Regions from separate parts of the Streptomyces sp. NBC_00887 genome, predicted to be linked through region 4. Evidence: riboswitches for the same ligand, from Rfam matches in the RefSeq annotation. Region 4 holds a riboswitch; each other region holds the start of a gene.
What was found. Region 4 has a riboswitch for thiamine pyrophosphate ahead of OG844_RS19225 (thiamine ABC transporter substrate binding subunit). Riboswitches for the same ligand answer to the same signal wherever they lie in the genome.
Positions count from the first base shown of each region.

Region 1: it holds a riboswitch for thiamine pyrophosphate, as region 4 does, so the genes downstream of both, thiO (glycine oxidase ThiO) here and OG844_RS19225 (thiamine ABC transporter substrate binding subunit) in region 4, are expected to answer to the same signal.
Region 2: it holds a riboswitch for thiamine pyrophosphate, as region 4 does, so the genes downstream of both, thiO (glycine oxidase ThiO) here and OG844_RS19225 (thiamine ABC transporter substrate binding subunit) in region 4, are expected to answer to the same signal.
Region 3: it holds a riboswitch for thiamine pyrophosphate, as region 4 does, so the genes downstream of both, thiC (phosphomethylpyrimidine synthase ThiC) here and OG844_RS19225 (thiamine ABC transporter substrate binding subunit) in region 4, are expected to answer to the same signal.

Region 1 covers NZ_CP108788.1:2,123,572-2,126,724, forward strand. Annotated here, with positions in the region: gene OG844_RS09670 (NAD(P)/FAD-dependent oxidoreductase) at 1-836, opposite strand, end outside; gene OG844_RS09675 (hypothetical protein) at 934-1,275, opposite strand; TPP riboswitch at 1,327-1,439, shown strand; gene thiO (glycine oxidase ThiO) at 1,437-2,654, shown strand; gene thiS (sulfur carrier protein ThiS) at 2,651-2,917, shown strand; gene OG844_RS09690 (thiazole synthase) at 2,919-3,153, shown strand, end outside.
Region 2 covers NZ_CP108788.1:7,878,459-7,881,611, forward strand. Annotated here, with positions in the region: gene thiO (glycine oxidase ThiO) at 1-1,048, opposite strand, end outside; TPP riboswitch at 1,046-1,158, opposite strand; gene OG844_RS35935 (hypothetical protein) at 1,210-1,551, shown strand; gene OG844_RS35940 (NAD(P)/FAD-dependent oxidoreductase) at 1,649-2,812, shown strand; gene OG844_RS35945 (Rv2175c family DNA-binding protein) at 2,880-3,153, shown strand, end outside.
Region 3 covers NZ_CP108788.1:5,820,842-5,823,994, forward strand. Annotated here, with positions in the region: gene thiC (phosphomethylpyrimidine synthase ThiC) at 115-1,935, opposite strand; TPP riboswitch at 1,928-2,061, opposite strand; gene OG844_RS26620 (YibE/F family protein) at 2,133-3,153, shown strand, end outside.
Region 4 covers NZ_CP108788.1:4,251,072-4,254,224, forward strand. Annotated here, with positions in the region: gene OG844_RS19220 (ABC transporter permease) at 1-966, opposite strand, end outside; gene OG844_RS19225 (thiamine ABC transporter substrate binding subunit) at 1,011-2,108, opposite strand; TPP riboswitch at 2,180-2,286, opposite strand; gene rlmN (23S rRNA (adenine(2503)-C(2))-methyltransferase RlmN) at 2,364-3,153, opposite strand, start outside.

The sequences.
Region 1 (3,153 bases), 2.1 Mb from region 4:
AGGGCGTTGTCCCAGTGGTGGACCAGCAGCCGCTCGCCGTAGCGGGCGGAGGGGAAGGAGGCACAGTCACCCACCGCGTACACGTCGGGCAGGGAGGTGCGCAGCGAGCCGTCGGCGGTGATCGAGCCGTCCGGGCCGAGCGCGATGCCGGAGTCCTCCAGCCAGCCGGTGGCGGGGCGGGCGCCGATGCCGACGATCACCGCTCCGGCGGGGACCACCCGTCCGTCCGCCAGGACGACGGCACCGGGGTCGACGCGCGCCACCCGGGCGCCGGTGAGGAGTTCGGCTCCGCTCTCGGCGTACCAGCGGGCCATCGGGGCGGCGACGTCGGCGGGCAGGGTGCCCGCGAGGGGGCGTTCCGCTGCTTCGACGACGGTGACCGCGCAGCCCGCGGCACGGGCCGCGGTGGTGAATTCGGCACCGATCCAGCCGGCTCCCACGACCACGACGTCGTGCTGCCGCTCCAGGACGGGCCGCAGCCGTGCGGCATCGTCGACGGTGCGCAGCAGATGGACACCGGGAACGCCCTCGGAGCCGGGCAGGACGACGGGCTCGGCCCCGGTGGCGAGAACCAGCACGTCGTACGGGACGGGGCCCTCGGGGGTGTCCAGTTCGTGTGCGTCGGCGCGCAGTCCGCTCACGTCGAGGCCAAGGCGCAGGGTGATGTCAAGCGCCTCGAAGTCGACGTCGAAGGCGGAGTCCTCGGCCTTGCCGAGCAGGACCGCCTTCGACAGGGGCGGCCTGTCGTAGGGCTGGTGCGGTTCCGCGCCGATCAGGGTGACCTGGCCGGCGAAGCCCTGTTCGCGCAGGGCCACGGCGGTCTGCACGCCTGCCATGCCGGCGCCGACGACCACGACCCGGCGTGGCTGCTGTCCCGTTTCCCGCTGTTCCGTCTGCTCGCTCACCCGGCCACCCTAATCACCTGACGTTCCATCAGGTGTCGAGCTCCTCCACCACGCTCGTCCCGCTGCCCTCCTGGGACTCCCACTCCCACCGCTCTTCCAGCCGCACCCGGCCGTCGGGGAGTTCCGTGACGGTCGAGACGCAGTGGCCGCCGGAGGTCGTTCCGTCCTGCTTCAGCTGCACATAACGGAAGTCCAGGGTGTCGCCCTCCCTGGTGCCGACGAGATGTCCGCGGACGACGTCACCGCCCGCGTACTCGGCCCAGACCCGTCCCTCCCGCTCCCGGTAGGTGAAGCGTGTGCGGGTGCCGACCTGGCCGGGTGCCTGGTCCGCGACGGGCGACAGGACGAGTCCGTCGAGTGAACGGGCCACGGTGGCTGCTCCCTTACTGGCTGCGGGTTGCGGGGTTTAGGGTGGCCAACGTAAGGCACTCGCGGGAGCCCGGACGCACCGGGCTGAGAGGGAGGCTGGACGGCCTCCGACCGTACGAACCTGATCCGGGTCATGCCGGCGAAGGGAGGGGCTGGACGCCCATGCGCATCTCCGAGAACGGATCCGACGTCCTGGTCGTCGGGGGCGGCATCATCGGCCTGGTGACCGCCTGGCGGGCGGCCGGGCGCGGCATGTCCGTCGCGGTCGCCGATCCCGAACCGGGCGGCGGTGCCGCCCAGGTCGCGGCCGGCATGCTCGCGGCCGTCACCGAACTCCACTACGGCGAGCAGACGCTGCTCGGCCTCAATGTCGCCTCCGCCGCCCGCTATCCGGCGTTCGTGGCCGAGCTGGAGGAAGCGAGCGGGCAGGAGACCGGCTTCCGTGCCTGCGGCACGCTGGCGGTCGCGCTGGACTCCGACGACCGGGCCCATCTGCGGGAGCTGCACGCCCTGCAGCAGCGTTCGGGGCTGGCGTCGGAGTGGCTGAGCGGCCGCGAGTGCCGCCGGCTGGAGCCGATGCTGGCCCCCTGCGTGCGCGGCGGACTGCGGGCGGACGGCGACCACCAGGTGGATCCCCGCCGGCTGGCCTCGGCCCTGGTCACGGCGTGTGAGCGGGCCGGTGTGGTCTTCCACCGGGCCCGGGCGGAGCGGCTCCGCGTGACGGGCGGCCGGGCGGCCGGAGCGGTCCTCGCGGACGGTACGGAGCTGAGCGCCGACCAGGTCGTGCTGGCCGCCGGCAGTCTCAGCGGCAGACTCGCCGGGGTCCCCGAGGAGGTCGTACCACCGGTCCGCCCGGTCAAGGGGCAGGTACTGCGTCTGGCCGTGCCGCCCGCGTACGCCCCTTTCCTCAGCCGCACCGTACGGGCCGTGGTCCGCGGCAGTCACGTCTACCTCGTCCCGCGCGCCAACGGCGAGCTGGTCGTGGGCGCGACCAGCGAGGAGATGGGCTGGGACACGACGGTCACCGCGGGCGGGGTCTACGAACTGCTGCGCGACGCCCACGAGCTGGTGCCGGGCATCACCGAACTGCCGCTGACCGAGACCCGCGCGGGCCTGCGTCCCGCATCTCCGGACAACGCCCCGCTGCTGGGCCCGACGGCACTGCCCGGCCTGCACCTCGCCACCGGCCACCACCGCAACGGGGTGCTGCTGACGCCCGTCACCGGTGACGTGATGGGCCAAGTGCTGGCCACCGGCGAACTGCCCGCAGAGGCGCGCCCCTTCGCGCCGAGCCGCTTCGCGTCCTCCGGCCGGGGTCCCGCGTCACCGAACCTCTCCCCCGGAGCCCTCACTTCAGCACCTCAGGAGCAGCCCGCATGACCGAGCCCCTGCCCACCGCCGCTCCCGCACCTGCGTCCGCCTCCGCATCCGGGCCCGAGTCGGTGTCCCTGTCCGTCAACGGGGAGCACCGCACCGTCCCGGCCGGTACCGCGCTGGACGCCCTGGTCGCGACCCTGACCACGGCGCACTCCGGTGTCGCCGCCGCGGTCAACGAGGCCGTCGTGCCGCGCAGTCAGTGGTCCGCCACCGCTCTCGGCGAGGGCGACCGCGTCGAGGTCCTCACCGCGGTCCAGGGAGGCTGACATGTCGGACGATCTCTTCACGCTCGGCTCCACCACCTTCTCGTCCCGGCTGATCATGGGAACGGGCGGTGCGCCCAGCCTCGAGGTGCTGGAGCGCTCCCTGATCGCCTCGGGAACCGAGCTGACCACCGTCGCGATGCGCCGGCTCGATCCGACCGTGCAGGGCTCGGTGCTCTCCGTCCTGGAGCGGCTCTCCATCCGCGTGCTGCCCAACACCGCCGGCTGTTTCACCGCGG
Region 2 (3,153 bases), 3.6 Mb from region 4:
GCAGCACCCCGTTGCGGTGGTGGCCGGTGGCGAGGTGCAGGCCGGGCAGTGCCGTCGGGCCCAGCAGCGGGGCGTTGTCCGGAGATGCGGGACGCAGGCCCGCGCGGGTCTCGGTCAGCGGCAGTTCGGTGATGCCCGGCACCAGCTCGTGGGCGTCGCGCAGCAGTTCGTAGACCCCGCCCGCGGTGACCGTCGTGTCCCAGCCCATCTCCTCGCTGGTCGCGCCCACGACCAGCTCGCCGTTGGCGCGCGGGACGAGGTAGACGTGACTGCCGCGGACCACGGCCCGTACGGTGCGGCTGAGGAAAGGGGCGTACGCGGGCGGCACGGCCAGACGCAGTACCTGCCCCTTGACCGGGCGGACCGGTGGTACGACCTCCTCGGGGACCCCGGCGAGTCTGCCGCTGAGACTGCCGGCGGCCAGCACGACCTGGTCGGCGCTCAGCTCCGTACCGTCCGCGAGGACCGCTCCGGCCGCCCGGCCGCCCGTCACGCGGAGCCGCTCCGCCCGGGCCCGGTGGAAGACCACACCGGCCCGCTCACACGCCGTGACCAGGGCCGAGGCCAGCCGGCGGGGATCCACCTGGTGGTCGCCGTCCGCCCGCAGTCCGCCGCGCACGCAGGGGGCCAGCATCGGCTCCAGCCGGCGGCACTCGCGGCCGCTCAGCCACTCCGACGCCAGCCCCGAACGCTGCTGCAGGGCGTGCAGCTCCCGCAGATGGGCCCGGTCGTCGGAGTCCAGCGCGACCGCCAGCGTGCCGCAGGCACGGAAGCCGGTCTCCTGCCCGCTCGCTTCCTCCAGCTCGGCCACGAACGCCGGATAGCGGGCGGCGGAGGCGACATTGAGGCCGAGCAGCGTCTGCTCGCCGTAGTGGAGTTCGGTGACGGCCGCGAGCATGCCGGCCGCGACCTGGGCGGCACCGCCGCCCGGTTCGGGATCGGCGACCGCGACGGACATGCCGCGCCCGGCCGCCCGCCAGGCGGTCACCAGGCCGATGATGCCGCCCCCGACGACCAGGACGTCGGATCCGTTCTCGGAGATGCGCATGGGCGTCCAGCCCCTCCCTTCGCCGGCATGACCCGGATCAGGTTCGTACGGTCGGAGGCCGTCCAGCCTCCCTCTCAGCCCGGTGCGTCCGGGCTCCCGCGAGTGCCTTACGTTGGCCACCCTAAACCCCGCAACCCGCAGCCAGTAAGGGAGCAGCCACCGTGGCCCGTTCACTCGACGGACTCGTCCTGTCGCCCGTCGCGGACCAGGCACCCGGCCAGGTCGGCACCCGCACACGCTTCACCTACCGGGAGCGGGAGGGACGGGTCTGGGCCGAGTACGCGGGCGGTGACGTCGTCCGCGGACATCTCGTCGGCACCAGGGAGGGCGACACCCTGGACTTCCGTTATGTGCAGCTGAAGCAGGACGGAACGACCTCCGGCGGCCACTGCGTCTCGACCGTCACGGAACTCCCCGACGGCCGGGTGCGGCTGGAAGAGCGGTGGGAGTGGGAGTCCCAGGAGGGCAGCGGGACGAGCGTGGTGGAGGAGCTCGACACCTGATGGAACGTCAGGTGATTAGGGTGGCCGGGTGAGCGAGCAGACGGAACAGCGGGAAACGGGACAGCAGCCACGCCGGGTCGTGGTCGTCGGCGCCGGCATGGCAGGCGTGCAGACCGCCGTGGCCCTGCGCGAACAGGGCTTCGCCGGCCAGGTCACCCTGATCGGCGCGGAACCGCACCAGCCCTACGACAGGCCGCCCCTGTCGAAGGCGGTCCTGCTCGGCAAGGCCGAGGACTCCGCCTTCGACGTCGACTTCGAGGCGCTTGACATCACCCTGCGCCTTGGCCTCGACGTGAGCGGACTGCGCGCCGACGCACACGAACTGGACACCCCCGAGGGCCCCGTCCCGTACGACGTGCTGGTTCTCGCCACCGGGGCCGAGCCCGTCGTCCTGCCCGGCTCCGAGGGCGTTCCCGGTGTCCATCTGCTGCGCACCGTCGACGATGCCGCACGGCTGCGGCCCGTCCTGGAGCGGCAGCACGACGTCGTGGTCGTGGGAGCCGGCTGGATCGGTGCCGAATTCACCACCGCGGCCCGTGCCGCGGGCTGCGCGGTCACCGTCGTCGAAGCAGCGGAACGCCCCCTCGCGGGCACCCTGCCCGCCGACGTCGCCGCCCCGATGGCCCGCTGGTACGCCGAGAGCGGAGCCGAACTCCTCACCGGCGCCCGGGTGGCGCGCGTCGACCCCGGTGCCGTCGTCCTGGCGGACGGACGGGTGGTCCCCGCCGGAGCGGTGATCGTCGGCATCGGCGCCCGCCCCGCCACCGGCTGGCTGGAGGACTCCGGCATCGCGCTCGGCCCGGACGGCTCGATCACCGCCGACGGCTCGCTGCGCACCTCCCTGCCCGACGTGTACGCGGTGGGTGACTGTGCCTCCTTCCCCTCCGCCCGCTACGGCGAGCGGCTGCTGGTCCACCACTGGGACAACGCCCTCCAGGGGCCCCGGACGGTCGCGGCCGCCCTCGCGGACGGGCAGCCCCGGACGTACGACCCGGTGCCCTACTTCTGGTCCGAGCAGTTCGGCCGGTTCGTGCAGTACGCCGGTCACCACGCCGCCGCCGACACCATGCTGTGGCGCGGCGACCCGGCGGACCCGGCCTGGACGGTCTGCTGGCTGCGCGGGGGCGTCCTGGTGGCGGTGCTCGCCGTCAGCCGGCCGCGCGACCTCGCCCAGGCGCGCAAGCTCATCGAGGCCGGGGCGAGCATCGATCCGGTGCGTGCCGCGGACCCCTCCGTACCGCTGAGGACTGCGGCGCCGTAGGACCCGGGTACCTCCTTACGGGCGGCCCGGCTACCGACTGCCGGTCCGGGATGGCAGGCTTGTCCCCGTGACCGAGATTGACGCAAAGATCGATGTTCTCGTCCCCGACTGGCTCCACCTTCCCGACATCGCGGAAATGCTCGATGTCGAGGTGACGCGTGTACGGCAGCTGGTCAAGGAGGGTCAGCTCATCGCCGTACGACGTGGTGAGAGGCGGACGCTCCAGGTGCCTGCCGCCTTCATCGACGGCAACAAGGTGGTCAAGGGCCTCGCAGGGACCCTGACGCTCCTGAAGGACGACGGCTACAGCGACGAAGAGATGCTGGAGTGGCTCTTCACCC
Region 3 (3,153 bases), 1.6 Mb from region 4:
ATTGCTCATACTCTCCTGGTTCAATACGGACAATCTGATGAACAGCCAGACGGCACCGCCCCGGGCACGTAACGCCCAGGACAGCGCCGCCATTTCGTGCGATTTCCCCCGGTGTCAGTCCGCCAGCGGCAGGTACACCCTGTTGCCGCTCGCGGCGAACTCCTTGGACTTCTCCAGCATCCCCGCCTCGATCTCCTCCTCCGACGCGGAGGGGAGCAGGTCGGGGGCGAACTGCTCCGTGATGCTCCTGCTGATCTTCATCGAACAGAACTTCGGACCGCACATCGAGCAGAAGTGAGCCGTCTTGGCCGGCTCGGCCGGCAGCGTCTCGTCGTGGAACTCCCGTGCCGTGTCCGGGTCGAGCGCCAGGTTGAACTGGTCCTCCCAGCGGAATTCGAACCGGGCATCCGACAGCGCGTCGTCCCATTCCTGCGCCCCGGGGTGCCCCTTGGCGAGATCCGCAGCATGCGCGGCGATCTTGTAGGTGATGACGCCGGTCTTCACGTCGTCCCTGTTCGGCAGCCCCAGGTGCTCCTTGGGCGTGACGTAGCAGAGCATCGCCGTCCCCCACCAGGCGATCATCGCCGCACCGATGCCCGAGGTGATGTGGTCGTACGCCGGGGCGACATCGGTGGTCAGCGGGCCGAGCGTGTAGAACGGCGCCTCCTCGCAGATCTCCTGCTGGAGGTCGATGTTCTCCTTGATCTTGTGCATCGGGACGTGGCCCGGGCCCTCGATCATCGTCTGGACGCCGAACCGCTTGGCGACGGAGTTCAGTTCACCGAGCGTGCGCAGTTCGGCGAACTGCGCCTCGTCGTTGGCGTCGGCGATGGAACCGGGGCGCAGTCCGTCACCGAGCGAGTAGGTCACGTCGTAGGCCGCGAGGATCTCGCAGAGCTCCTCGAAGTGCTCGTAGAGGAACGACTCCTTGTGGTGCGCGAGGCACCAGGCCGCCATGATCGAGCCACCGCGGGAGACGATGCCGGTCTTGCGGCGTGCCGTCAGCGGGACGTACGGGAGCCGGACCCCGGCATGCACCGTCATGTAGTCGACGCCCTGTTCGGCCTGCTCGATGACGGTGTCCTTGTACATCTCCCAGGTCAGCTCCTCGGCCCGGCCGTCCACCTTCTCCAGTGCCTGGTAGAGCGGAACGGTGCCGATCGGCACGGGGGAGTTGCGCAGGACCCACTCGCGCGTGGTGTGGATGTTGCGGCCGGTGGACAGGTCCATGACCGTGTCGGCACCCCACTTGGTCGCCCAGGTCATCTTGTCCACCTCCTCCTCGATGGAGGAGGTGACCGCGGAGTTGCCGATGTTGGCGTTGACCTTCACCAGGAACCGCTTGCCGATGATCATCGGCTCGATCTCCGGGTGGTTGACGTTGGCCGGCAGCACGGCCCGCCCCGCCGCGATCTCCTCGCGCACCACCTCGGGCTCCACGTTCTCCCGGATCGCGACGTACTCCATCTCCGGAGTGATCTCGCCGCGGCGGGCATAGGCGAGCTGTGTGACCGGCTGCCCGTCGCGGCTGCGGCGGGGCTGACGGGGGCGGCCGGGAAAGACCGCGTCGAGGTTGCGCAGGCCGCCGCGCGGCGACGTGTGCTTGAGCCCGTCGTCCTCGGGACGCGCCGGGCGGCCCGCGTACTCCTCGGTGTCGCCGCGGGCGATGATCCAGTTCTCCCGCAGGGGCGCGAGCCCGCGACGGACATCGGTCTCGGTGGAGGGATCGGTGTACGGCCCCGACGTGTCGTAGAGCGTCACGTCCTTGCCGTTGGTGAGGTGCACCTGACGGACCGGCACCCGGAGGTCCGGGCGCGAGCCCTGGACGTACCCCTTGTGCCAGCCGATGGACTTCCCGGCCTCGCTGTTCGCCACGTCCTGCGCATTCTGGGCGTTCTGCTTCGAGGCAGGCGTGCGTGCGTCCGCTGTGGTCATGAGACCTACTCCCTACGCCGGCATTACCCGGTAACAGGTTCGGCGGTCGGCGCAGCGTGTCCCGTACGGATATACGGAGGTCAGCGCCCTCTCAGCCCGGTGCTCCGAGCTCCCGCGTGTGCAAAGGTGCCTCCACGCTAGCCTCCCTCCTGGCGTGCTGGCCAGAGGGCCTCTCCCGTTCTTGGGATGATCGCCCGGTGACGTCCTCCCCCAGCGCCCCCGAACCGCACGGCCCCCGGTCCGGCAGTACGCAGAGCCATGCACCGGGCCACAGCCACGGCCCCGCCGCGCCCGTGTCCAAGCATCTGCGCAAGGTCATCGCCGCGGTGCTGATCCCGTTCGCCGCCGCGGTCCTGGTCGGTCTCGTGGCCTTCTGGCCGGGCGGCGCGCCCTCCCACGAGCGCACGGGTGTCGGTTTCGACCGGCAGACCCAGCAGGGCAAGGTGGTGGAGATCGCCAGGGTGGACTGCGCGGACGTGAACGCCGCGCAGGTGCCGCCCACCGGCGACACCTCGACACCCTCGGGGCGTGAGGCGGTCAACGAGCAGTCGGGGCTGTGCAAGAAGGCCACGGTCGAGGTGACGACCGGCAAGGACAAGGGCCGTACGTTCGTCGAGATCATCCAGCCCGACGCGACCAGGCAACTGAGGGACGGTCAAGGGGTGGTTGTGGCGTACGCGCCCGACGCGCCCCGTGATCTGCAGTACTCGGTGACCGACGTGGCCCGTACGTTCCCGATGGCCCTGCTGGCCGGGATCTTCGCCCTCGCGGTGATCGTGGTGGGCAGGCTGCGCGGGCTGATGGCGCTGATCGCGCTCGCGGTCTCGTTCGCCGTACTGACGCTGTTCATCCTCCCGGCGATCCTGCAGGGTTCGAATCCGCTGGTCGTCGCGGTGATCGGGGCCAGCGCCATCATGCTGATCGCCCTGTACATGTGCCACGGGCTGACCGCGCGCACATCCGTGGCCGTCATCGGCACGCTCGTCTCGCTGCTGCTGATCGGGCTTCTGGGCTCGCTCTTCATCGGCTGGGCGAGCCTCAGCGGCAACACCGATGACAACACCGGCCTGATCCACGGGCTGTTCCCGAACATCGACATGAGTGGCCTGCTGCTGGCCGGTGTGATCATCGGCTCGCTCGGTGTGCTCGACGACGTGACCGTTACCCAGACGTCGGCGGTCTGGGAGCTGCACCAGGCCGATCCGACGATGGGCGTAC
Region 4 (3,153 bases):
GCCGCTCGCGTCGGCGGACTGCAGCGCGCGGTAGAAGCCGAAGCCGTAGCCGCCGGACGTGTCCACGGAGCGCTCCACCAGCACACCGAGGGGCGCGACGATGAGCAGCGCGACGGTCAGCAGTACGCCGCCGAGCAGGGCCCGCTGCCCGGCCCCGCGCGGCCGGCGGGAGGTCTGTGCCGGGTCGACGAGCTTCAGCGCGGTCTCCCTGCGCCGTACGGTCCACGCGTGTACGGCGAGGATCCCGCCGACCGCGGCGAACTGCACCAGGGTCAGCACGGCGGCCGTCGGCAGATCGAGCAGCTGGGCGGTCTGCCGGTAGATCTCCACCTCCAGGGTGGAGTAGGCAGGACCGCCGAGGATCTGGACGACTCCGAAGGAGGTGAACGTGAAGAGGAAGACCATCAGTGCGGCGGCGCCCACGGCCGGCGCCAGCGCGGGCAGGGTCACCCGTCGCCACGCCGCGAGGCGTCCGGCGCCGAGCACCCGGGCAGCCTCCTCCTGACGGGGGTCGAGCTGCGACCACAGGCCGCCGACGGTCCGTACGACGACCGCGTAGTTGAAGAAGACATGGGCGAGGAGGATCGCCCAGACCGTGGTGTCGAGCCGGACGCCCCACAGCTCGTCGAGGAATCCGCCGCGCCCCAGCAGTGCCAGGAAAGCCGTTCCCACGACGACCGTCGGCAGGACGAACGGCACGGTCACGACCGCACGCAGCAGTTGCTTGCCGGGGAAGTCGAACCGGGCGAAGACATAGGCGCCCGGCAGCGCGATCAGCAGCGTGAGCACGGTCGACGCGAGCGCCTGCCAGGTGGTGAACCAGAGGACGTCGGCGATGTCCGGCCGGCTCAGTACCTCGCCGATCCGGCCGAACTGCCAGACGCCGTCCGCCTTCAGTCCCCGGCCGACGATCGCGACGACGGGGTAGGCGAAGAACAGCGCGAAGAACGCGACGGGCACGGCCATCAGGCCGAGCCGCGCCGCGTTCCCCCCGCGCGGGGGACGCGCGGCTACTTCACGACGAGCGAGGACCACGACCGGACCCACTGCTCACGGTTCTTGGCGATCTTCTCCGGGGCCACGGTCGTCGGCTTGTCGACGGTCGCACCGAACTTCGTGAAGAGCTCCGGCAGCTCCGCGTCCTCGGCGACCGGGTTCACGAACATGTTGAGCGGCATGTCCTCCTGGAACTGCTTGCTGATCAGGAAGTCCAGCAGCGCCTTACCGCCCGCCTCGTTCTTCGCACCGTCCAGCAGGCCGGCGAACTCGATCTGGCGGAAGCAGGTTCCGGTGGCGACCCCGGTCGGTGCCTCGGTGGGCTGCGGCTCCGCGTACAGCACCTCGACGGGCGGGCTGGAGGCGTACGAGACGACGAGCGGCCGGTCTGCCTTGGTCTTCTTGCCGCCCGCCGAGCCGGAGAACTCCTCGTTGTACGCCTGCTCCCAGCCGTCGACGACCTTGACGCCGTTGCCCTTCAGCTTCTTCCAGTAGTCCTGGTAGCCGTCCTCGCCGTACGTGGCGACGGTGCCGAGGAGGAAGCCGAGGCCGGGCGAGGAGGTCGCGGCGTTCTCGGTGACGAGGAGGTTCTTGTACGCGGGCTTCAGCAGGTCGTCGAACGACTGCGGCGGCGCGAGCTTCTTGTCGGCGAAGTACTTCTTGTCGTAGTTGATGCAGATGTCGCCGGTGTCGACGGGCGTGACCCGGTGCTTGTCCGCGTCGAGCTGGGTGTCGGCCGCGACGCGGTCGAGCCCCTTCGCCTCGTACGGGGTGAACAGTCCGTTGTCCAGGGCTCGTGAGAGCAGCGTGTTGTCGATGCCGAAGAACACATCGCCGCGGGGGGATCCCTTGGTCAGGATCTCCTGGTTGAGCGCGGCACCGGCGTCACCGCTCTTCAGCACCTTGACCGTGTAGCCGGTCTCCTTCGTGAACTCCTTCAGGACCGCCTCCGAGGCGTTGAAGGAGTCGTGGCTGACGAGGGTCACGGTCTTGGACGCCTTGGAGTTCCCGGAACCCGAGGCGTCGTCGTCGGATCCGCCGCAGCCCGCGAGCACGGTCACGCCGAGCGCGGCGGCCAGCGCCGTCGCGGCGCACTTCGTGGTGGTGTTCATGTGATTCCTCCTGGACGTGACCAGGAAGAGACGCGGCCCTGCCCGCTCGGCGAGCGGGCAGGGCGCAACAGCTTGAGTAAGGTCCGAACTTCCTACCCGGAATGACCCGGGCGAGGTTCAGAGGGTCTGCGGCTCGGTGCCGCACTCTCAGCGCTGTGGCGCTCCCCTGTCGGAATATGAAGTTGATTTCCGGGCCAGGCTACACCGGCCGGATCACGCCGTTCCGGCCGGATGGCGCCCGTCCCCGGAACCTTGTCAGCGCTCGGAGGCCGCCAGCTGTCCGCAGGCCCCGTCGATCTCCTGACCACGGGTGTCACGGACCGTGACGGGTACACCATGAGCGGCGATCGCGTCGACGAACGCCTTCTCGTCCTCGGGCCGCGAGGCGGTCCACTTGGAACCGGGCGTCGGGTTCAGCGGGATGAGGTTGACGTGCACGCGCTTGCCCTTGAGCAGCCGGCCGAGCCGGTCGCCCCGCCATGCCTGGTCGTTGATGTCGCGGATCAGCGCGTACTCGATGGAGATGCGGCGGCCGGACTTCTCGGCGTACTCCCACGCCGCGTCCAGCACCTCCCGGACGTTCCACCGCGTGTTCACGGGAACGAGGGTGTCGCGCAACTCGTCGTCCGGGGCGTGGAGCGAGACGGCGAGACGGCACTTGAAGCCCTCGTCGGCGAAGCGCAGCATGGCCGGCACCAGGCCCACCGTGGACACGGTGATCCCGCGCTGCGAGAGTCCGAGGCCGTCCGGCTCGGGGTCGGTCAGCCGCCGGATCGCCCCGACGACGCGCTTGTAGTTGGCCAGGGGCTCACCCATACCCATGAAGACGATGTTGGAGAGCCGCGCGGGCCCGCCCGGGACCTCACCGTCACGCAGCGCCCGCATCCCGTCCACGATCTGGTGCACGATCTCGGCCGTGGAGAGATTGCGGTCGAGGCCGGCCTGCCCGGTCGCGCAGAACGGGCAGTTCATCCCGCACCCGGCCTGCGAGGAGATGCACATCGTCACCCGGTCCGGATACCGCATGAGGACGGACTCGACGAGC